3 regions of the Rahnella sp. 2050 genome follow, and region 1 is predicted to be linked to each of the others. Evidence: predicted binding sites of a transcription regulator. Region 1 holds the regulator's gene; each other region holds the start of a gene.

Region 1 (7,124 bases):
GGCGGCTGGCCTCTGGCGCTTTCAGACGAAGAAGTCGAAGACGAAACAGCATCGGAAGAAAATCAGCAATAACAACTTTTGCACCGAACTGAAGACAAAAAAAGAGCGACATCATGTCGCTCTTTTTACTTTCCGGCCGAAAAACCGTTAGTCTTCTGTCGTATTACTCTCTTCAGAAGATTTGTATTTCTCAGCGGTTTCTTTGATCAACTGCTGCAGTTCGCCGCGCTGGAACATCTCAACCACGATGTCGCAGCCGCCAACCAGTTCACCGTCAACCCACAGTTGCGGGAACGTTGGCCAGTTAGCAAATTTTGGCATCTCAGCACGGATGTCCGGGTTCTGCAGGATATCCACGTAAGCGAAACGCTCGCCACAGGCTGAAAGCGCCTGAACAGCCTGAGCGGAGAAACCGCAGCTTGGCAGTTTTGGCGAACCTTTCATGTACAGCAGAATCGGGTTTTCAGAAACTTGCTTCTGAATTTTTTCAATTGTTGGAGTGGTCATTTCTTGCTTCCTCAAGCCGGTACAGGCTGTCACGATCATTACTCTTCACGCGCAGCATAAAGAGACGGTGCGCAATCACAATACCTTCTATTGTAACGATGGCAGCCATCAGATAAAAACGCCATTTTTTGTGGGGTCTTTCTCAATACTGGCATTTTGTTTAACAATCTTTAATGTGTGCGCTCAGGCTCACATCTTTAAACATTCATTGAGAATAACATTTTTGGCGTTCACCGATAACGCCAGATTTGCAAAATTCCATTCTTTAACTTAAATATTAACACCATGAAAAGTGGTTATTTTTTTGACTAAAAATGGCGGTTATTTCGACATAAAAAAAGCCATTAACTTTTTCTCACAATATGATCTAGAATCGAGTCAATTCGTGCTTTTTTGTCAGGTTCTTTTAGGCAATACTCTGACATCCCTGATGTTTAACCTACCACTCATGGTAACGAAGCTATGCGCTTACTGTTCACGCTTTTTGTGCTGCTCTTTACCCAGCTATTTCTGAATATGGCACATGCATCGCCGCAGACACGTGTTTCTGCCGATCAGCGTAAAAGCCATGTTAATCAGGCTGCACCTGAAGAACGGCGAAAGCGAAAAACGGTGGCCGCGAAAACCAGTAAAAAAACTAAAATCGCGCCAGTGACAGAACAAAAAATTCAGGACAAGAATTCGAAGAAGAAAGTTAAAAGTACCGAACTGGCTAAACGAAAGACCACGACGGAGAAAAGTGTCAAAACGACCCGGGCCGAAAGTAAAAAAGAAAAGACACTGAAGACCACGCGGGCCGAAAGCAAAACAGTGAAACACGCCAAAACCCGTTCACTCGCGAAAAACAGCACGGAAAGGGTCAGTAAAAAAGAAGCGTATGGCCGGCACCGTAAAGGTAAAAAGCCCGAAGAAGACAGCAAACCGATTACGCTAAGTGCAACGCATAAAAAACGCTATCAGCATGCCCAGCAAACGGCGATGACCAAACTGATGCATCAGGTAGGAAAACCGTATCGCTGGGGCGGAACCTCGCCGAATACCGGTTTTGATTGCAGCGGCTTAGTCTATTACGCCTACAAAGATTTGATCCGTATTAAAATGCCACGCACAGCGAATGAAATGTATCACCTGCGCGATGCGGCTCCGGTTAAACGCGGCGAACTTGAAAGCGGTGATCTGGTGTTCTTCAGAATCAATAACCGCGGCGCAGCAGACCATGTTGGTGTTTACGTGGGGAACGGCAAGTTTATTCAGTCTCCAAGAACGGGCGAAGACATTAAAATCACCTCTCTCGGCGACGATTACTGGCAAGATCATTATGTGGGTGCACGCCGGGTAATGACGCCGAAAACGATCCGATAATAAACAATTCGTTAAGTCTGAAGTTTCGCTAATCAGCCATTGAATAGCATTTAACGAAGAGTTTCTGCAGGGAAGAGTATCGGCGGTAACGGCCACTGCGTAAAATTGAAAAGGGCGATTCCTGTAACAGGAATCGCCCTTTTTTATGGCGGTTCACTTACTGAATCAGTTCATCACCGCAGTGAAGCTGAAAGCGATAATCATAAGCAAAGCGCATACCGTGGTGATCAACGATAATTTCAGGTTGCTGTCCATCAAACCCCCTTTCGGATCAAATTGTGGCATTTTTTAAGCCACACTAATTGTGTGCCAACGCATTTTCGCATAATTAACATTTAAAATCTTGTGCTGAATGACAATGTATCCCTGAGAATTTTACTTCCACTTTCCTGCATTATAAGAGAAAATTGTCGGTTAACACGCCTGTGTGCCGGTTGATTTCACCCGAGAGCATTTCACGCCTCATTCTGAAGAATCCACCCAACGATTTCACTGCCCTTTTAGAAGCCAGCAGTGAGATCCACGCAAGCAAACGATTAACATAATGCTAACGTGCTGAAACACGTGAGTTCAGGAGTCATTGTTTACATGGCAACGATTAAAGATGTCGCAAAGCGCGCTGGCGTTTCCACTACAACCGTGTCGCACGTCATCAATAAAACACGTTTCGTCGCCGAAGAAACCAAAGAAGCGGTTCTCCTTGCAATCAAAGAGTTACATTACTCGCCGAGTGCTGTAGCCCGCAGTCTGAAGGTCAATAACACCAAAACGATCGGTCTGCTTGCCACCTCCAGCGAAGCGCCCTATTTTGCCGAAGTGATTGAAGCCGTAGAAAACAGCTGCTTCTCCAAAGGCTATACGCTGATTTTGTGTAACTCGCATAATAATCTGGAAAAACAACAAGCCTACCTGCAAATGCTGGCGCAAAAACGCGTCGATGGCTTGCTGGTGATGTGCGCGGAATATCCTGATGAGTTGCTCAATATGCTCGAGGAGCACCGTTCGATCCCAATGGTGGTCATGGACTGGGGCGAAGCGCGTAAGAACTTCACCGACAGCATTATTGATAATGCTTTCGAAGGGGGTTACATGGCCGGGCGTTATCTGATTGAACGCGGTCATCGTGATATTGGGGTGATCCCGGGCCAACTGGCACGTAATACCGGCGGTGGCCGCTTCCAGGGTTTTGTGAAAGCACTGACTGAAGCCAATATTCCGCTGCGTGACGAATGGGTGGTTCAGGGCGATTTCGAGCCGGAATCGGGCTATCAGGCGATGCATAAAATTCTGATGCAGAAGCACCGCCCGACTGCCGTATTTTGTGGCGGCGATGTGATGGCAATGGGCGCAATCTGTGCCGCAGACGAACTGGGCCTGCGCGTCCCTCAGGATATTTCCGTAATCGGTTACGACAATGTGCGTAACGCCCGTTACTTCTCCCCCGCGCTGACAACCGTGCATCAGCCGAAAGAACGTCTGGGTGAAATGGCCTTTACCATGTTGCTGGACAGAATTGTCAGTAAGCGTGAAGAGTCTCAGACCATTGAGGTGCATCCGAAACTGGTCGAACGCCGTTCCGTAGCCGATGGTCCGTACCGCGATTACCGCCGTTAACAGATATCGAACGCCTGCAGATGCAGGCGTTTTTTTCTAATCACGCAGCCATTCCTGATTCATGGTTTCTGTATCGCCCATATATTCCAGCAACCAGGCCAGCGAGGGTGACGGATTGCTTTGATCCCACGTCAGGCAACACGGGCTGTCGGGAAACGTATTTTCCAGCGTCAGCACCTGCAACTTTTTCTGTTCTATCCACGGCGTGACGCGATGAACCGGCATCATACCCACGCATAAGCCTTCGGTCAGGCATTCCAGCGCACAGGTCCAGTCTGGCACGACCAGCCGCCGCTGGTTATCAAGCGTCCATGTATCCCGCTTAGGCAATGTCCGGGAGGTGTCTTCCAGACAGAGTGCAGGATAAGGCCGCAACTCATCATCATTCAGCGCGCCGGATAACTGAGCCAGCGGATGTTGCGGGCTGACGACGCAATGCCAGTCCATAAATCCCATGTCACGAAAACTGAAGCCCCCGCCAACCGGTATCGCGCGTGTAGCACCGATCGCCACGTCTGCCCGCCCGTCAACCAGCGCATCCCAGACACCATTAAACACTTCTGAGTGAATAATGAGTTCGGTGTCCGCAAAATGGCGGTAGAAATCGAGCACCAGACGCCGTGTCCGTGCGGGTTTTACAATCCGGTCAACCGCCACACGTAATTCGCCGCGCCAGCCGTTCGCCACCTGCTGACACTGCCGGCGCGTGGCTATCATTTTTTTTGTCAGAATCCGCGCTTCATCGACAAAAACCTTTCCCGCAGGCGTCAGTACCACGTCACGATGGCGACGTTCAAACAACGGCACGGCCAGCCACTGCTCAAGCTGACGGACGGTATAGCTGATAGCAGAAGGTACGCGGTGCAAATCTTGCGCTGCCGCACTAAAACTACCTGTTCTTGCCACGGCATCTACCACTTCAAGGGCGTATTCTGACCACATAATTCAGCCTTCAATATTTTTGATAGCAGAGTGCAAATATTAGCGTTTCACAAGCCTGTTATCAAAGCGTTAAACTCCGCCTCCGGTATGTAATCTGCATCACATCATCTGCAATAAATAAATTAATGAGACGATAATGAAACCCTCCTTTGGATTTATGCTCTATCTCGCGGGACTGAGCATGCTGGGCTTTTTAGCCACTGATATGTATCTGCCTGCGTTCAGCGCCATGCAAACCAGTCTGATGACCAGCCCCGGGATGATCAGCGCAAGTCTGAGCATTTTTCTCGGCGGATTTGCTCTCGGTCAGTTGTTATGGGGGCCGTTGTCAGACAGGATCGGCCGTAAACCGGTATTGCTTCTTGGTCTGACACTGTTTGCGGTCGGTTGTCTGGGCGTTATCTGGGTTGAGAATGTACGCGCCCTTCTGGCCCTGCGCTTCTTACAGGCGATGGGCGTTTGTGCCGCCGCAGTCACCTGGCAGGCAATCGTTGTTGACCGTTTCTCTGCCGATGTGGCGAAAAAAACCTTCGCCAGCATTATGCCGTTAGTGGCTCTTTCTCCGGCACTGGCACCATTACTTGGTGCGTGGGTACTCAATCATTTTGACTGGGAAGCCATTTTTGCTCTGCTGACCGCAGTCGCCGTCGTCCTGGTGCTGACGACGCTGACTCTGCGTGAGAATAAACCGGCAAAACAAGCGAAGGCTGATAAAACAGGGTTTGCGACGTTACTGAAATCGCCTGTTTACAGCGGGAATGTCATGATTTATGCCGCCTGTTCAGCCGGATTCTTTGCGTGGTTAACGGGTTCACCGTTTATCCTGAGCGACATGGGTTATTCACCCGGTGCCATCGGGCTGAGCTATGTCCCGCAGACTATTGCTTTCCTGCTTGGTGGTTTTGGTTGCCGTGTTGTGATCAGCAAGCTGGACGGTAATAAAATTCTGCCATGGTTACTGGCGGGTTACGGCGTCAGTATGGTGACTTTGTTCTGTGTTGCCATGTTCACGGATGCCGGGCTGATTAGCCTGCTGATCCCTTTCTGTCTGATGGCTTTGGTGAATGGTGCAACCTACCCAATTGTTGTCGCAAATGCATTAATGCCGTTTCCTGCTAATACAGGCAAGGCGGCAGCATTGCAAAATACGCTGCAGCTCGGGCTGTGCTTCCTTGCCAGCTTGCTGGTTTCCGCATTTATTGTGCATCCGCTCATGGCGACAGTCACGATCATGCTGTCTACACTATTGTTGGTAGTTTTGGGCCGCTGGCTCTCTTTGCAGCATGAAAGCCCGCAAGACAATGGACAGGAATCAGAGCAGGAAGCTCAGACAAGGCATGCTAATTAATAGTGATAATACCCTGATGTAACAGTCACTTAACGGGCATTTTCATTCATCACGATTAACTATTGAGAATGCCTGCCAGCGAGCCTATACTCAACAAAACCAAATAAAATAGCACTTTTACAAAACTTTTATCACATACTTAAGCCAGACGCGCGGACAGTGTCACACTTATTTTTTTGTACTTTTTCAAGGATGATTTTCCTGCACGTCTTACGGCGCGCAGGCGTTCTTCTTAATTTCCTCTGTTGGTGTCGAATATCGGGCGAGGCGCTAGTCGTCTGTTCTCATAAAGACCTGCAAAAATAGCCTTTGCTTTTCCCGGCAGGTTAATAAGTCAGAAGAGAAAGTGATGGAGAAGCTATGAGTTCATCGTGTATAGAAGATCAAAGCATTCAGGACAATCAGTGGTACCGGATCGCCAGTGAAATGCTGGCGATGGCAGATATTCAGGTAAACGGTAATCGTCCTTTCGACCTTAAAGTAAAAAACACTGACTTCTTTAAGCGTGTTTTACAGGAAGGTTCTCTGGGCCTCGGTGAAAGTTATATGGACGGTTGGTGGGAATGCGACCGTCTGGATATCTTTTTCCAGCGCGTTATTCGTGCCGGTTTGGAAAGTAAACTCCCCCACCATTTTAAAGATACTTTACGTGTCGCCGCAGCACGCCTGACCAATCTGCAATCCCGCAAACGGGCGTGGATTGTTGGCAAAGAGCATTATGATCTGGGCAACGATTTATTTACTCTGATGCTCGACCCGTACATGCAATATTCCTGCGGCTACTGGAAAGAGGCCACTACGCTTGAAGAAGCACAGGAAGCAAAACTCAAAATGATCTGTGACAAGCTGCAATTAAAACCGGGACAGCGCTTGCTGGATATCGGTTGCGGCTGGGGTGGATTATCAGAGTTTGCGGCAAGAAATTATGGCGTGAGCGTTGTGGGTGTCACGATTTCTGCTGAACAACAAAAACTGGCTCAAAAACGCTGTGAAGGGCTGGATGTCACAATCCTGCTGCAGGATTACCGTGACCTTAATGATCAGTTTGACCGCATTGTTTCTGTCGGAATGTTTGAGCATGTGGGTCCGAAAAATTATCAGACCTATTTTAATGTCGCCAAACGCAATATCAAACCTGACGGCATTTTCCTGCTGCACACCATCGGTTCTAATAAAACAGACCTTAATGTCGATCCGTGGATTGATAAATACATCTTCCCCAACGGTTGCCTGCCGTCGGTTCAACAAATTGCACAAACCAGTGAGTCATTATTTGTAATGGAAGACTGGCACAATATCGGCGCTGATTATGACCGCACGCTGATGGCGTGGAATGAACGCTTCCAGAAAC
Region 2 (7,124 bases), on a different contig from region 1:
GATTTTGTTCTGCGAAACCGGTCTGGTGGTGACACCTTTCCTGCCGGGTGACTCATTATTGTTCGTAGCAGGTGCGCTGGCGGCGTTGCCGGGCAACGACATGAACGTTCATCTGATGGCGTTCCTGATGGCGATTGCGGCGATACTCGGCGATGCGGTGAACTACACTATCGGACGGGTATTTGGTGAACGTCTGTTCAGTAATCCTGATTCAAAGATTTTCCGTCGCAGTTATTTGGACAAGACGCATAAGTTTTACGAGAAACATGGCGGCAAAACGATTATTCTTGCGCGCTTCGTGCCGATCGTCCGCACGTTTGCACCGTTTGTGGCCGGTATGGGGCAAATGTCTTACCGCCATTTCGCTGCGTATAACGTGATTGGTGCACTGGTTTGGGTGCTGTTATTTACCTATGCTGGCTACCTTTTCGGCGATCTGCCGATTGTTCAGGAAAATCTGAAATTACTGATCGTGGCAATCATTGTGGTTTCCATCCTGCCGGGTGTGATTGAAATCTGGCGGCACAAACGCGCAGCGGCCAAAGAAAAGCGTCAACAGGATTAATTCCGTACGTTTTTTACGCAAGCGCTTTAAAATTTAAGGCATTAAACCTGAGGGTAGGACCAGTTTTTTATCCACAGTGTCTGGCCGTTATGGTTTAATGAGCGACAATTTATGGTCTGTTCCTGCGAACAACCCTTCTGTGGCGCGGTGTGTGAGGTTTTTTATCACCCCGTACACAGGCGATTTTGGGTAGGTTTCAGGGGACTTGTTACAGCATGAACAGCGGACTGGCTTCGGCCGGGTTCAAACAGAAAGGTTATCGATGAGCTGGATTGAACGAATTCTTAGTAAGAGCACTGACTCGCAAACCCGTAAGGCAAGTATTCCTGAGGGCGTCTGGACTAAATGTGACAGCTGCGGGCAGGTCCTTTACCGCGCCGAGCTTGAGCGCAATCTCATGGTGTGCCCTAAGTGCGACCACCATATGCGCCTTACCGCGCGTATGCGTCTGTCCACTTTCATGGACGAGGGCAGTGAGATTGAGTTAGGCAGTGAGCTTGAGCCTAAAGATGTTCTGAAGTTTAAAGATTCCAAGAAATACAAAGATCGTCTGGTTGCAGCACAAAAAGAAACCAACGAAAAAGACGCCATGGTCGTCATGAAAGGTACGCTGTTTGGCATGCCAATCGTGGTCGCATCGTTTGAATTTGCTTTCATGGGCGGTTCAATGGCGTCCGTCGTGGGGGCACGTTTTGTGCGTGCCGTTGAGCAGGCACTGGAAGATAACTGCCCGCTGGTCTGTTTCTCTGCCAGTGGCGGCGCCCGTATGCAGGAAGCGCTGATGTCGCTGATGCAGATGGCGAAAACCAGTGCAGCACTGGCGAAGTTACAGGAACGTGGCCTGCCATACATTTCTGTACTGACTGACCCTACGATGGGCGGTGTTTCTGCCAGTCTGGCAATGCTGGGTGACATTAACGTCGCGGAGCCGAAGGCGCTGATCGGTTTTGCCGGTCCACGTGTTATCGAGCAAACCGTTCGTGAAAAACTGCCGCCGGGCTTCCAGCGCAGTGAATTCCTGATCGAAAAAGGTGCGATTGATATGATCGTACGTCGTCCGGAAATGCGCGCCAAACTGGGCAGCGTTCTGGCGAAACTGACCGGGCAACCGGAGCCGAAAGTGGCTGACGTCCATGTTGCTGTCAACGGTTCTGCCGCTGACAACCAGGATGCCTGATCGAACAGGGTAAACGCCGGTCAGTTATTCGGGCGGCCACCGCGTGTTGTGCCGCCCACACTGTTTTTCTGCAAAACAGACAGCCGTGCTTTTACTCTGTTGGTGTGATCTGACAAAGAGGGCATTGCCTGCTGTCACAGTCTGGTGATGTAGTGTCGAAGTGAACCTGACAAGGTTGAACGGGACTCATGCAAAATCAACTTATTCCCCAAGCCACGTCGCCTTTGGCCACGTGGCTTTATTATCTTGAACATCTCCACTCTCAGGCTATTGAGCTTGGCCTTGACCGGGTCAAAGCGGTTGCCGCCAAACTCGACTTACTGACGCCAGCGCCGCTGGTTTTCACCGTGGCCGGAACCAATGGTAAAGGCACCACCTGCGCGACGCTGGAATCCATCCTGATGGCGGCGGGTTACCGTGTGGGCGTTTACAGCTCCCCGCATCTGGTGCGCTACACTGAACGTGTCCGTATTCAGGGGGAAGAATTAGCGGAATCTGCGCATTGCGAATCTTTTGCGGGGCTGGAGGCTGGCCGTGGCGATATCTCGCTGACCTACTTTGAATACGGCACATTGTCGGCGTTGCAGCTGTTTAAACAGGCTAAGCTGGATGTGGTGATACTTGAAGTCGGGCTGGGCGGTCGTCTGGATGCGACTAATATTGTCGATGCCAGCGTGGCTGTCGTCACCAGTATTGCGCTGGATCATACCGACTGGCTGGGATCTGACCGCGAAAGTATTGGCCGCGAAAAAGCCGGTATTTTCCGCGCCGGTAAACCGGCCGTGGTGGGTGAGCCGGATATGCCACAATCCATTGCTGCGGTTGCGCAGGAAAAACATGCGGATTTACACCGCCGCGATGTGAACTGGCATTTTTCTGCGGATGCCGGACAGTGGCGCTGGGCAGCGCGGGAAGAAGGTAATGAGGTTAACGTGCTGGAAGGTTTACCGTTGCCGAATGTACCGCTGGCTAACGCCGCGACCGCGCTGGCTGCACTGCATTATTCAACACTGGATATCCCTGAAGCCGCGTTGCGCAGCGGTTTACAGCGCGCTGCTTTGCCGGGACGTTTCCAGACGGTGAGTGAATCGCCAAGGCTGATCCTGGATGTCGCGCACAATCCGCATGCGGCAGCGTATCTGGCCGGACGTCTGGCGGAACAGCCGCGAAAGGGTGGCAAAGTGCGTGCCGTCGTCGGAATGTTGAAAGACAAAGATATTGCCGGTACGCTGGCTTGCCTGTCGCCGCAGGTGGATGAATGGTATTGCGCGCCGCTGGAAGGCCCGCGCGGGGCCAGTGTCGAAGAACTGACCGTCCATCTGCCGCAGGCGCGCCAGTTTGATGATGTGGAGTCTGCCTGGAAACAGGCTATGCAGGAGGCGGCTCCTCAGGATATTGTGATTGTCTGCGGCTCGTTCCATACCGTAGCTCACGTAATGGATGCTATAGACACGGGGAAAACCAGTGGCAAGTAAGTTTCAAAATCGTCTGGTCGGGACGGTCATTCTGGTGGCACTGGGTGTCATCATTTTGCCTGGTTTACTCGACGGCAAGAAAAAGCATTACGAAGACGAATTTGCGTCTATTCCATTGGTGCCAAAACCGGGTGATGTTGAGGAACAGGACTCGGTGCCACCGGTCACGCAATCTTTGCCTGCTCAGCCGCCGGAAGGTGCCGATCAGATGATGAATGGTGAACAGGACGATACAAGTCCTGCCAATAACACCAACGCCGCCAATCATGGCAATGTGGCGCCGGGTAATACCACGATAGAAGCGCCGCCGGTCACCACACTGCCTGAGCAGAAAAAAACGGTGCAGCCTGCTCCTCAAAAACCCAAAGTGATCGAACCGAAACCGATGGTGGAAGCGAAGCCAACGGTGAAACCGAAGCCGGTCGAACAGCCAAAACCGGTTGAACAACCGAAGGCCGTTGCTGAACAGCCAAAACCGGTTGAACAGCCGAAGGCTGCGCCGGCAGAAAAAGCGCCGACAGGGCAGTCTTATGTGGTGCAGCTTGGCGCATTGAAAAATGCCGCCAAAGCCAATGAGATTGTGGCGAATCTGCGGTTGTCTGGTTTCCGTGCTTACACAGTGCCTGCAACACCGGTACAGGGGCAGATCACGCGCCTGTACGTCGGCCCGGATGCCTCGAAGCAGAAACTCGAAGCGTCACTTCCGCAACTGCAACAGCTGAGCGGATTGGGTGGGCAGGTTCGCGCTTACTCCGCACACTGACTTTGCTCCTCCCCCTGCGAAGGGGGAGGCGGGGAGGGGGTTTAGCGGGCAACGCCAGATTCAACGTTGCCATTAATACCCCACCCCAACCCTCCCCTTCGCAGGGGAGGGAGTCGTTAAAACATAAAAAATACCACGGAGGGCACAAGCGATTTGTGCCCTTTTTCTATAAGATCCTCTGGTTGGATTTTTATAGGTTTATGCTGCGATTAAGGTTTTTTTAATCGCTATTATTAATTTGTCTGACCGGCTGATTTCCCCTACGCAAACGTTTTCTTTTTCTGTTAGAATTCGCCGCGAACTGGATGCCGGGGCAGATGTGACTGGATTAGACACTGGAATAGTTAATGGTCTGGATTGATTACGTCATTATTGCGGTTATCGGATTTTCTGCTTTAGTCAGTTTGATCCGTGGCTTTGTTCGTGAGGCTTTATCGCTGGTAACCTGGGCTTGCGCCTTTTTTGTTGCCAGCCATTATTACCCTTACCTCGCCATCTACTTCACACGTTTCGAAGATGAGTTAGTTCGAAACGGGATCGCAATTGCCATCTTGTTCATCGCGACGTTGATCGTAGGTGCAATTGTCAACTATGTGATTGGTTCACTGGTTGAAAGAACCGGGTTGTCCGGCACTGACAGGGTGTTAGGTGTGTGCTTCGGCGCACTGCGCGGGGTGTTAATTGTCTCCGCGATGCTGTTCTTCCTCGATACTTTTACCGGTTTTTCGCAAAGTGAAGACTGGAAACAATCCCAGTTGATCCCACAGTTCAGTTATATCATCAGGTGGTTCTTTGACTACCTGCAGAGCACGTCGAGTTTCTTGCCAAAACATATTTAGTTTTGGCAGCGCTGAAGAGGAAAAGACAACATGTGCGGTATTGTCGGTATCGCCGGTTTCATGCCGGTAAACCAGTCGATTTATGACGCGTTAACGGTGTTACAACACCGTGGTCAGGATGCCGCAGGCATCACCACCATCGACGCGAATAATAACTTCCGTTTACGTAAAGCGAATGGCCTGGTGAAGGATGTTTTCGAAGCCCGCCATATGCAACGCTTACAGGGCAACATGGGTATCGGCCATGTGCGCTACCCAACGGCTGGCAGTTCCAGCGCTTCAGAAGCTCAACCCTTTTACGTCAACTCTCCGTTCGGCATTACCCTTGCCCATAACGGCAACCTGACCAATGCTCACGAATTGCGCAGCAACCTGTTCGAAGGCCAGCGCCGTCATGTGAACACCACGTCCGATTCTGAGATTCTGCTCAATATCCTGGCGAGTGAACTGGATCGTTTCCAGCATTACCCGCTGGAAGCTGACAACATTTTTGCTGCGGTTGCCGCAGTGAATCTGAAAATCCGTGGTGCCTACGCGTGTGTGGCGATGATTATCGGTCATGGCATGCTGGCGTTCCGTGACCCGCACGGTATCCGTCCGCTGGTTATCGGTAAACGTACGCTGGAAGATGGCCGTAATGAGTACATGGTGGCTTCTGAGAGTGTGGCACTCGATACGCTGGGCTTTGAGTTCCTGCGCGACGTTGCGCCGGGTGAAGCGGTGTATATCACCGAAAAAGGTCAGTTGTTCACCCGTATGTGTGCCGAGAACCCGCAGTACAATCCGTGCCTGTTCGAATACGTGTATTTCGCGCGTCCGGATTCCTTCATCGATAAAATTTCCGTCTACAGCGCCCGTGTTCGTATGGGTGAAAAGCTGGGCGCGAAAATTGCCCGTGAATGGGAAGACCTGGATATTGACGTGGTGATCCCGATCCCGGAAACCTCCTGCGATATCGCGCTGGAAATCGCCCGCATCCTGGATAAACCGTACCGTCAGGGATTTGTGAAAAACCGCTATGTCGGCCGTACCTTTATCATGCCGGGCCAGCAGGAACGCCGTAAATCTGTACGCCGTAAACTGAATGCTAACCGCGCTGAATTCCGTGATAAAAACGTGTTGCTGGTGGATGACTCCATCGTGCGTGGCACCACCTCTCAACAGATTGTTGAGATGGCGCGTGAAGCCGGAGCACGACGTGTTTATCTGGCGTCTGCGGCGCCGGAAATTCGTTTCCCGAACGTGTACGGTATCGATATGCCAAGCGCGAACGAGCTGATTGCCCATGGCCGTGAAGTCAGTGAAATCAACCAGATAATTGGTGCTGATGCCTTGATCTTCCAGGATCTGAGCGACCTGATCGCCGCAGTGAAAGAAGACAATATGGATATCGAGAAATTCGAATGTTCAGTTTTCGACGGTGTTTACGTCACCAAAGACGTTGACCAGAACTATCTGGAATACCTCGAAGCCCTGCGCAATGACGACGCTCAGGCGTTGCGTGGCCAGCAGGAAGCTGAAAACCTTGAGATGCACAACGAAGGCTGATTAGCCGGTTGCTGACATCCGCATAAACGCGCCCCTCCGGTGAACACCGGGCGGGCGCGTTTTTTTATGCCTGAATTTATGTCAGTATTGGCACCACCGGGTCCGGGTTCATTTTTCTAAGGCAGTGTTCATGAAACGACTTATCGTCGGTATTTCCGGCGCCAGCGGCGCAATCTATGGTGTCAGGCTCTTGCAGGTATTGCAGAGCGTACCTGATATCGAAACACATCTGGTGATGAGCAATGCGGCCCGCCAGACGATGACACTGGAAACCGATCTCACACTACGCGACGTTCAGGCGCTGGCCGATGTGGTGCATGATTCCCGCGATATCGCGGCCAGCATTTCTTCCGGTTCTTTTAAAACTGCCGGAATGGTGATTTTGCCCTGCTCGATCAAAACGCTTTCCGGCATCGTAAACAGTTACACCGACGGTCTGCTGACCCGTGCAGCCGACGTGGTGTTGAAAGAGCGCCGCCGTCTGGTGTTGTGTGTGCGTGAAACGCCGCTGCATCTCGGCCATTTACGGCTGATGACCCAGGCCGCTGAACTGGGTGCTGTCATTATGCCGCCGGTTCCGGCGTTTTATCATCGCCCGGCCTCGGTGGAAGATATCATCGATCAGACGGTAAACCGGGTGATTGATCAGTTTGATATCGAACTGCCGGAAGACTTATTTGTTCGATGGCAGGGCAGTCGTTAAACTTTCACGTCCCAATACGCACTCATTTCGCGCACTTCAGTTACATTGCACCAA
Region 3 (7,124 bases), 160 kb from region 1:
AAACTATAAATGGCAGAACCTCAACGGGTTGTGCGACGTGATTTATTTTAGTGTGCGAAAAAATAATTTTTGTGACGACTGTCCGTTATTGAACGACGTATTGTGAATACGGTTTCACATCGCACATTAAAACAGCATAGATGTTACAAACTGATGCTGAAGGTAAAAGATCACTCTTTCTTCAAATAATCATTCCTGATAAAGTGATTTTCCGAATAATTGAACAGGAGTACCGGGCCTCAGCCCTCCCTATGGACTGTCACCGACGTCACTATTCTTCGCTTTTTCACCTCATTCTTACCGGCAAATCTGCCCCAATGGGCCTGATTTCAGCCGCACTGAAACCGCTTTCATCTGCTATTTCTGCAGCCAATACTTCCGGACGGTCATCTGACAGCCTGGGGTGTGGTGTTTTTGTGCGTCTTTTTTCTTTAACTCATTGCGGAGTCTGACATGGAATTTTTGATGGACCCTTCAATTTGGGTCGGTTTGCTGACGCTTGTCGTGCTTGAAATTGTTCTGGGTATCGACAACCTTGTTTTTATTGCCATTCTTGCCGATAAACTGCCACCGAAGCAGCGTGATAAAGCCCGTATCATCGGCCTCTCGCTGGCGCTGATCATGCGTTTAGGTTTGCTGTCACTGATTTCGTGGATGGTGAAACTGACCACGCCGCTGTTCAGTATTGCGCAGTTCAGTTTCTCCGGCCGTGATCTGATTTTGTTAGTCGGGGGGATATTCCTGCTATTCAAAGCCACCACAGAGCTGCATGAGCGGCTGGAAGGGCATGACGAGCATGGAACAACGAATCGCGGCTACGCCAGCTTCTGGGCTGTGGTGGCGCAGATTGTTGTGCTGGACGCGGTCTTCTCGCTGGATGCGGTGATAACCGCCGTCGGTATGGTGAATAACCTGGCCGTCATGATGACTGCAGTGATTATTGCCATGGGCGTGATGCTGCTGGCATCGAAATCGCTGACCCGTTTCGTAAACAATCATCCAACCGTCGTGGTGCTATGCCTCAGCTTCCTGCTAATGATTGGTCTGAGTCTGATTGCTGAAGGCTTCGGGTTCCACATTCCGAAAGGTTACCTGTACGCCGCGATTGGTTTCTCTATCCTGATTGAATTGTTCAATCAGATTGCGCGCCGCAACTTCCTGAAAAGCCAGTCCAGCCGTCCGATGCGTGAACGTACAGCGGAGGCTATTCAGCGACTGATGGGCGGGAAACGCCAGAATGAGCATGAAGATGAGCCCGCTGGCGATGTATTGCCAGCCGGTGAAACCTTTGCGGAAGAAGAACGTCACATGATCACCGGCGTGCTGACGCTGGCGTCACGCTCCCTGCGCAGCATCATGACGCCACGCACCGAGATTTCCTGGGTAGACTGTGAAAAGTCACCGGATGAAATCCGCAGTCAGCTTCTCGATACGCCGCACAGCCTGTTCCCGATTTGCCGTTATTCACTGGATGATGTTATCGGTGTGGTGCGTGCGAAAGATCTGCTGGTGGCGCTGGAAAACGGTGAAAGCATTGTCGCGTTCGCGGAAAAAACGCCGCCGATTGTGGTGCCGGAAACCATGGACGTCATCAACTTGTTGGCCGTTCTGCGTAAAGCCAAAGGTCGTCTGGTGATGGTCAGCAATGAGTTTGGTGTGATTCAGGGGCTGGTGACGCCGCTGGATGTGCTGGAGGCCATCGCGGGTGAATTCCCGGACGAAGATGAAACGCCGGACGTCGTGACTGACGGTGATAGCTGGATTGCTAAAGGCGGAACCGATTTGCATCTGTTGCAGCAAATTCTGGACGTCAAAACGCTGGTGAATGCTGACGACGATTTTGCTTCTCTTGCCGGGCTGCTGCTGTCGAAATCAGGACAAATGCCGGTCGTGGGTGAAGTGATCGAAATGGCGTCGCTGCACTTTGAAATTCTTGACGTGTCGGAATACCGTATCGAACGCGTGCGTATTACGCGGCTGAAATCAGAAGACAAATGGGATGAAGACCAGTAACGGGGCTTTATTTCGGGATGTAAAACGGCGACTCAGGTCGCCGTTTTTTATGGTCGGGGAAAACGGGTTCTCACCTTCAGACCGGATCTGTATTATCCTGCAATTCCATGTTCTGCGTAGTTTTTTTATAACGTTCCAGCCAGATTGGGAATACTTCTATAGGCATCGGGCGGGCAAAGTAGTAGCCCTGCAATGAATCGACCCTGCGTTCGCGCAGATAATCTACCTGCTCACGGGTTTCCACCCCTTCAGCAATCAGCTTTAGATTGAGACGCTGCGCCAGTGTGATGATGGTATCCGTGACGGTGGCGTTAATCGCATCGGTGCCAATTGAGGCCGTAAACGCCTGATCGATTTTCAGCACATCGGGATTAAGGGTTTTGAGATAGCTCAGGGAACTGTGACCCGTCCCGAAATCATCAATGGCCAGCAGAATACCCATTTCTTTCAACTGTGAAATCTCAGCAGCACGTAACTCCTGTAACCGCGTCCGTTCCGTCAGCTCCAGCATGAGAGAAACTGACGGCTGCGCCGGAAGCCACAGCTTTCGGATGTCATCAACAATTTCCATATTATTAAAGTGTTGTGCTGCAACATTAATACTGACGTAAAAACCCGGCGTTGCCGGAAATACGGACAGATTTTCAGCGACTGTCTGAATGAGATAGCGTGTCAGCGCAATGATTAAGCCGTGCTGTTCAGCCAGAGGAATAAACACATCGGGCGAAACCCATTCCTGCCGGCGGTTTTTCCAGCGCATCAGTGTTTCCACGCCAATACAACGGCCATCCGTACTGTTAATAATGGGCTGACAATAAACTTTAAACTCGCGGTGGGAAATGCCGTGGCTGATCGGATAAGCCAGACTGATGCGACTGCCAGAGAACAGATATATGGCTGTTGCTGTCAGCAGGCTGATCAGAACCGACAGCGGCAGATGTGAAAACAGCTCCTCCCAGGCCAGTGTGCTGGCTTCTTCACCATAAATAGAGACCGCAAAATCATATTTTTCCGATCGGGCGCTTAGCAAAGGGGCGCGCGGCAGGGCACTGGTGTTGATGATTGAATTTTTGCCGTATTCGAGATTTTGTTGTCCGACGTTGAGAACGATGTGGCTGGCATAAGGCGGCTGGGGCTCGAGCAGGAAATTCGACAAGATCCCGATGTTATAGACAAACAGTTCACCGTTAAGATTATCCGGTGTGGTCGGATGCCATAAAACCAGCGTCGGTGTATTGACACGGCTCCATTTCGAGGCGCGCAACTCAAGTTGGGTTTTACCCTGTGCGAAGGAAGGCAAGGTTTGATTGAAATTCAGATCCAGCGTGCCTACCAGGCTTGAACAAACAATGGTGCCGTTGCTGACGAGACTGATTGAACGTAATGTTTGCATGCGGGCGACGGTTTGTTGCAACAGAGGTTGCTGTGCCTTACAGGCGAGTGTCTGGTCGAAAGGAATAATTTTGCCGGCCGGAGAAGCGGGTTCAAGCAATTTTTCCAGTTTTTCAACGGTGTGAACAGCCACACGTTTTTGATCTTCGGCGATAACCTGGGCTTGTTCGTAGATACGAATGCCCAGCGTCAGAAGCAGCGTACATATCCCCATTGCACTGGCGAGGGCAATGCGATAGTAGCGATACTTCGCGAGTCCGGTCTGGGAGAACAGCATCGTTCTAATCCTTTTATCCCGAGTTAAAGGCAGGCTCAAAATTATTATTTTAAAGGGTTACCGATGCGTAACAGCCATTTCGTTTTTATAGAGAGTAGCTGTAAATCGTCGGGCGCTCAGTTTGAGTAGCGGCAAACTCCCTATATTTCTCTGTTCAAATCGAAAAAAAAACATACAGGTGACAGTGTCACTGAGGTTTTTCCTGTCCATTTCCGACATTTACGCAGACGTAATAAGGGGGACCCGGACAGGGGAAATCAGGCGGAAATCAGCATGCCGCACCTGCAGGGTATAATGCAAGTCTCACTACCATTATGTATTGATAATACAACAGGTTGTTGTTAGCGAAGGTTTTATTGCTGCCGGCTACCGGCCAGGTGGTATTTCCTGCGGTAAATTGGTTGAAATTAATACAACCTGAAAATACCGCAGGAAGAGGTCATCTTTTCGACCGGATCAGTCGCACTGAACCTTAATCGCCAGACCGCCACGCGAGGTTTCCCGATATTTGGAATTCATATCTTTACCGGTTTCGTACATTGTCTCAATGACTTTATCCAATGAAACTCTCGGCTCACTGGTGCGGCGTAATGCCATACGGGCGGCATTAATGGCTTTCACTGACGCGATGGCATTACGTTCGATGCACGGTACCTGAACCTGTCCGGCAACAGGGTCACAGGTTAATCCCAGATTGTGTTCCATGCCAATTTCGGCCGCAACGCACACCTGTTCCGGGCTGCCGCCAAGCAATTCCGTCAAGCCTGCCGCCGCCATTGAACAGGCTACGCCAACTTCACCCTGACAGCCCACTTCAGCGCCTGAAATCGACGCATTCATTTTATACAGAATACCGATAGCACCGGAACTCAGGAAATAACGCAGATAAATGTCCGGGCTGACCGACTGAATGAACTGGTCATAATACGCCAGCACCGCAGGCACAATGCCGCATGCGCCGTTGGTGGGGGCCGTCACGACACGTCCGCCTGCCGCGTTTTCTTCGTTAACCGCGAGGGCAAACATATTCACCCAGTCGATCACGTTCATCGGGTCACTGGAAAGTTTGTCGTTAGACACCAGCATCCGGCGCAGGGCAGAAGCACGACGCGGCACCCGCAACGGGCCAGGCAGAACGCCTTCGGTATTCAGGCCGCGATCGATACAGGCCTGCATGGTGTGCCAGATTTTCTCGAAATACTGCTCAATGTCCTGCTTACTGTGCTGCGCCAGCTCGTTTTTCATCACCAGGCCGGATAATGACAGCCCGGTTTCCTTACATTTTGCCAGCATTTCACTGGCCGAATTAAAGCTGTACGGCACCGCCACTTCATCCAGCACAGGCTGACCGAAATGCTCGTCATCAACGATAAAGCCGCCGCCGACCGAGTAATAGGTTTTGCTGTAAATCATCTTGTCGCCAGCAAAAGCGTGAATTTGCATGGCGTTTTCGTGACGCGGTAAATTCTCCCCGCGGAACACCATACCGGTATCACGTGGGAAATCGACTTCATGCTGGGTTCCGCCCAGCGGCAGACGCTCACGTTGCTCAACGTCGCGGATAAAATGTGGAATGCCGTCGATGTCGACGGTATCTGGCTGATTGCCCGCCAGACCTAAAATAATGGCGATATCTGTGTGGTGGCCTTTACCTGTCAGAGACAAAGAACCAAAAACGTCCACGGCGACACGCGTAACGGCAGGCATCATGCCCTTTTCCAGCAGGTCATCAGCGAACTGTTTGCCTGCTTTCATCGGGCCCAAAGTATGGGAACTGGAAGGGCCAATCCCGACCTTGAACATGTCGAAAACGCTAATCACGTCGAATACTCCTGTAATAGATTGCGGCAGGGAACGGGATCCCTGGCTTCCATAAATGAACCAACACCAGAGACAGCCCTTATGGACGGGTCTCTTGTTCTTATGGATAGACTTATAGTTTAAAAGGGCTGAGAGGCAAAAGTTTCATTTTTCGCATGAAATAAACTTATTTGATGCAAAAGTGTGATCGTAATGTAATCACTGAGCTCAGACTTCAACCTGCCGGGCCAACTGACGGATGATTCCCGCCGTCAGCCCCCAGACAAATTGTTGCTGATACCAGGACAGATAAACCCGGTGGTGAGTGCCTCTGCGGTGAATATCCAGAGGGTGATAACGAGCGAGATCAAAGGCTTCCCGCAGCGGCATTTCAAACAACTCGGCGACTTCATCTTCCGCGGGATGCAGTGGTACATCAACAGGCAACAGCCCGATAACCGGCGTGACCTGAAAACCGCTGCTGCTGTCCTGCGGCGACAGTGTGCCTAATATATGAACCTGTTCAGGGGGGATCGCGACCTCTTCATGCGCTTCGCGTAATGCGGTGGCAATAATTGAGGCATCGGAAGCATCTGCTGCACCACCGGGAAAGGCGACCTGGCCGGCGTGTTTACGCAACTGATCGGAGCGGCGCGTCAGTAAAAGGGTCGGTTCCGGACGGCAGATAATCGGGATCAACACAGCGGCGTGGCGGGTTCCGCGCAACGCCGCAGCAGGCAGGCGCGGCTGCTGCAATTGAAAACGCAGGATGAAATCTTCCACAGCAGGTGAAAACGTCTGTAAGGGCGCGTGTTGTTCCAGCAGCGTCACGGCTGTATTTCTCCTAATTCAGGCAGAATACGGGCAATCTTATCAAAAGTTTCCTGATATTCCGCCTGTTCCTGACTGTCAGCGACGATCCCGCCACCCGCCCAGCAGTAAATTTTGCCCTGTGCGGTGAGCAATGTGCGGATGGTGATATTGCTGTCCATCGTGCCGCAGCAACTCAGATATGCAATGCTGCCGCAATAGCCGTTGCGCCGGTGCGGTTCAAGTTCTTCGATAATTTCCATGGCACGCACTTTGGGTGCACCGGTAATGGAGCCACCGGGGAAACAGGCACGCAATAAGGCGCTGGCGTGACAGGTTTCGGGTAACCGGGCGGTGATCGTGCTGACCAGATGATGGACGGCGGGGAAGGGCTCCACAACGAACAGCTCCGGCACCCGCACACTGCCGGGTGTCGCCACGCGGCCGATATCGTTACGCAGCAAATCGACAATCATCAGGTTTTCGGCGCGATCCTTTTCCGATGCCGCCAGTCGTTCTGCCTGCTGCATATCCTCAGTCGGATCTTCGCAGCGCGGCAGCGTTCCCTTAATCGGACGGGTCTGGATCTCAGCGTCTTTCAGCCAGATGAAACGCTCGGGTGAAAGACAGACAACGGCATTTTCCGGCAGACGCAGAAACGCGGAGAAAGGGGCGCGGTTAGCCTGATTGAGGCGCAGGAAAGCCTGCCATTCATCGCCGCTGTATTCTGTCGAAAACCGCTGCGCCAGATTGATCTGATAGCAATCACCACTGTGAATATATTCCTGAATCTTACGGAATTTCTCACCGTATTCTTCGCGGCTCATATTTG

Evidence for each region. The regulator PurR, encoded in region 1, represses purine synthesis genes. The targets are predictions, from matches to a motif close to CANGCAAACGTTTGCNTG.
Region 2: cvpA (colicin V production protein) is a predicted target of PurR. The motif match lies at 4,242-4,259, and genes of this name have one in related genera.
Region 3: ABIC79_RS19920 (L-serine ammonia-lyase) is a predicted target of PurR. The motif match lies at 5,531-5,548, and genes of this name have one in related genera.

What each region holds. Positions count from the first base shown of each region.
Region 1 is NZ_JBEPKE010000006.1:189,923-197,046, reverse strand. It holds gene rnt (ribonuclease T) at 1-72, shown strand, start outside; gene ABIC79_RS20655 (Grx4 family monothiol glutaredoxin) at 148-507, opposite strand; gene ABIC79_RS20650 (hypothetical protein) at 488-616, opposite strand; gene ABIC79_RS20645 (C40 family peptidase) at 970-1,869, shown strand; gene cydH (cytochrome bd-I oxidase subunit CydH) at 2,035-2,124, opposite strand; gene purR (HTH-type transcriptional repressor PurR) at 2,458-3,483, shown strand; gene punR (DNA-binding transcriptional activator PunR) at 3,520-4,425, opposite strand; gene punC (purine nucleoside transporter PunC) at 4,562-5,773, shown strand; gene cfa (cyclopropane fatty acyl phospholipid synthase) at 6,134-7,124, shown strand, end outside.
Region 2 is NZ_JBEPKE010000001.1:1,255,212-1,262,335, reverse strand. It holds gene ABIC79_RS05475 (DedA family protein) at 1-565, shown strand, start outside; gene accD (acetyl-CoA carboxylase, carboxyltransferase subunit beta) at 828-1,742, shown strand; gene folC (bifunctional tetrahydrofolate synthase/dihydrofolate synthase) at 1,931-3,217, shown strand; gene dedD (cell division protein DedD) at 3,207-3,980, shown strand; gene cvpA (colicin V production protein) at 4,328-4,819, shown strand; gene purF (amidophosphoribosyltransferase) at 4,850-6,367, shown strand; gene ABIC79_RS05445 (UbiX family flavin prenyltransferase) at 6,498-7,070, shown strand.
Region 3 is NZ_JBEPKE010000006.1:29,666-36,789, forward strand. It holds gene ABIC79_RS19910 (TerC family protein) at 454-2,013, shown strand; gene ABIC79_RS19915 (EAL domain-containing protein) at 2,090-3,682, opposite strand; gene ABIC79_RS19920 (L-serine ammonia-lyase) at 4,139-5,503, opposite strand; gene ABIC79_RS19925 (CoA pyrophosphatase) at 5,711-6,313, opposite strand; gene pabB (aminodeoxychorismate synthase component 1) at 6,310-7,124, opposite strand, start outside.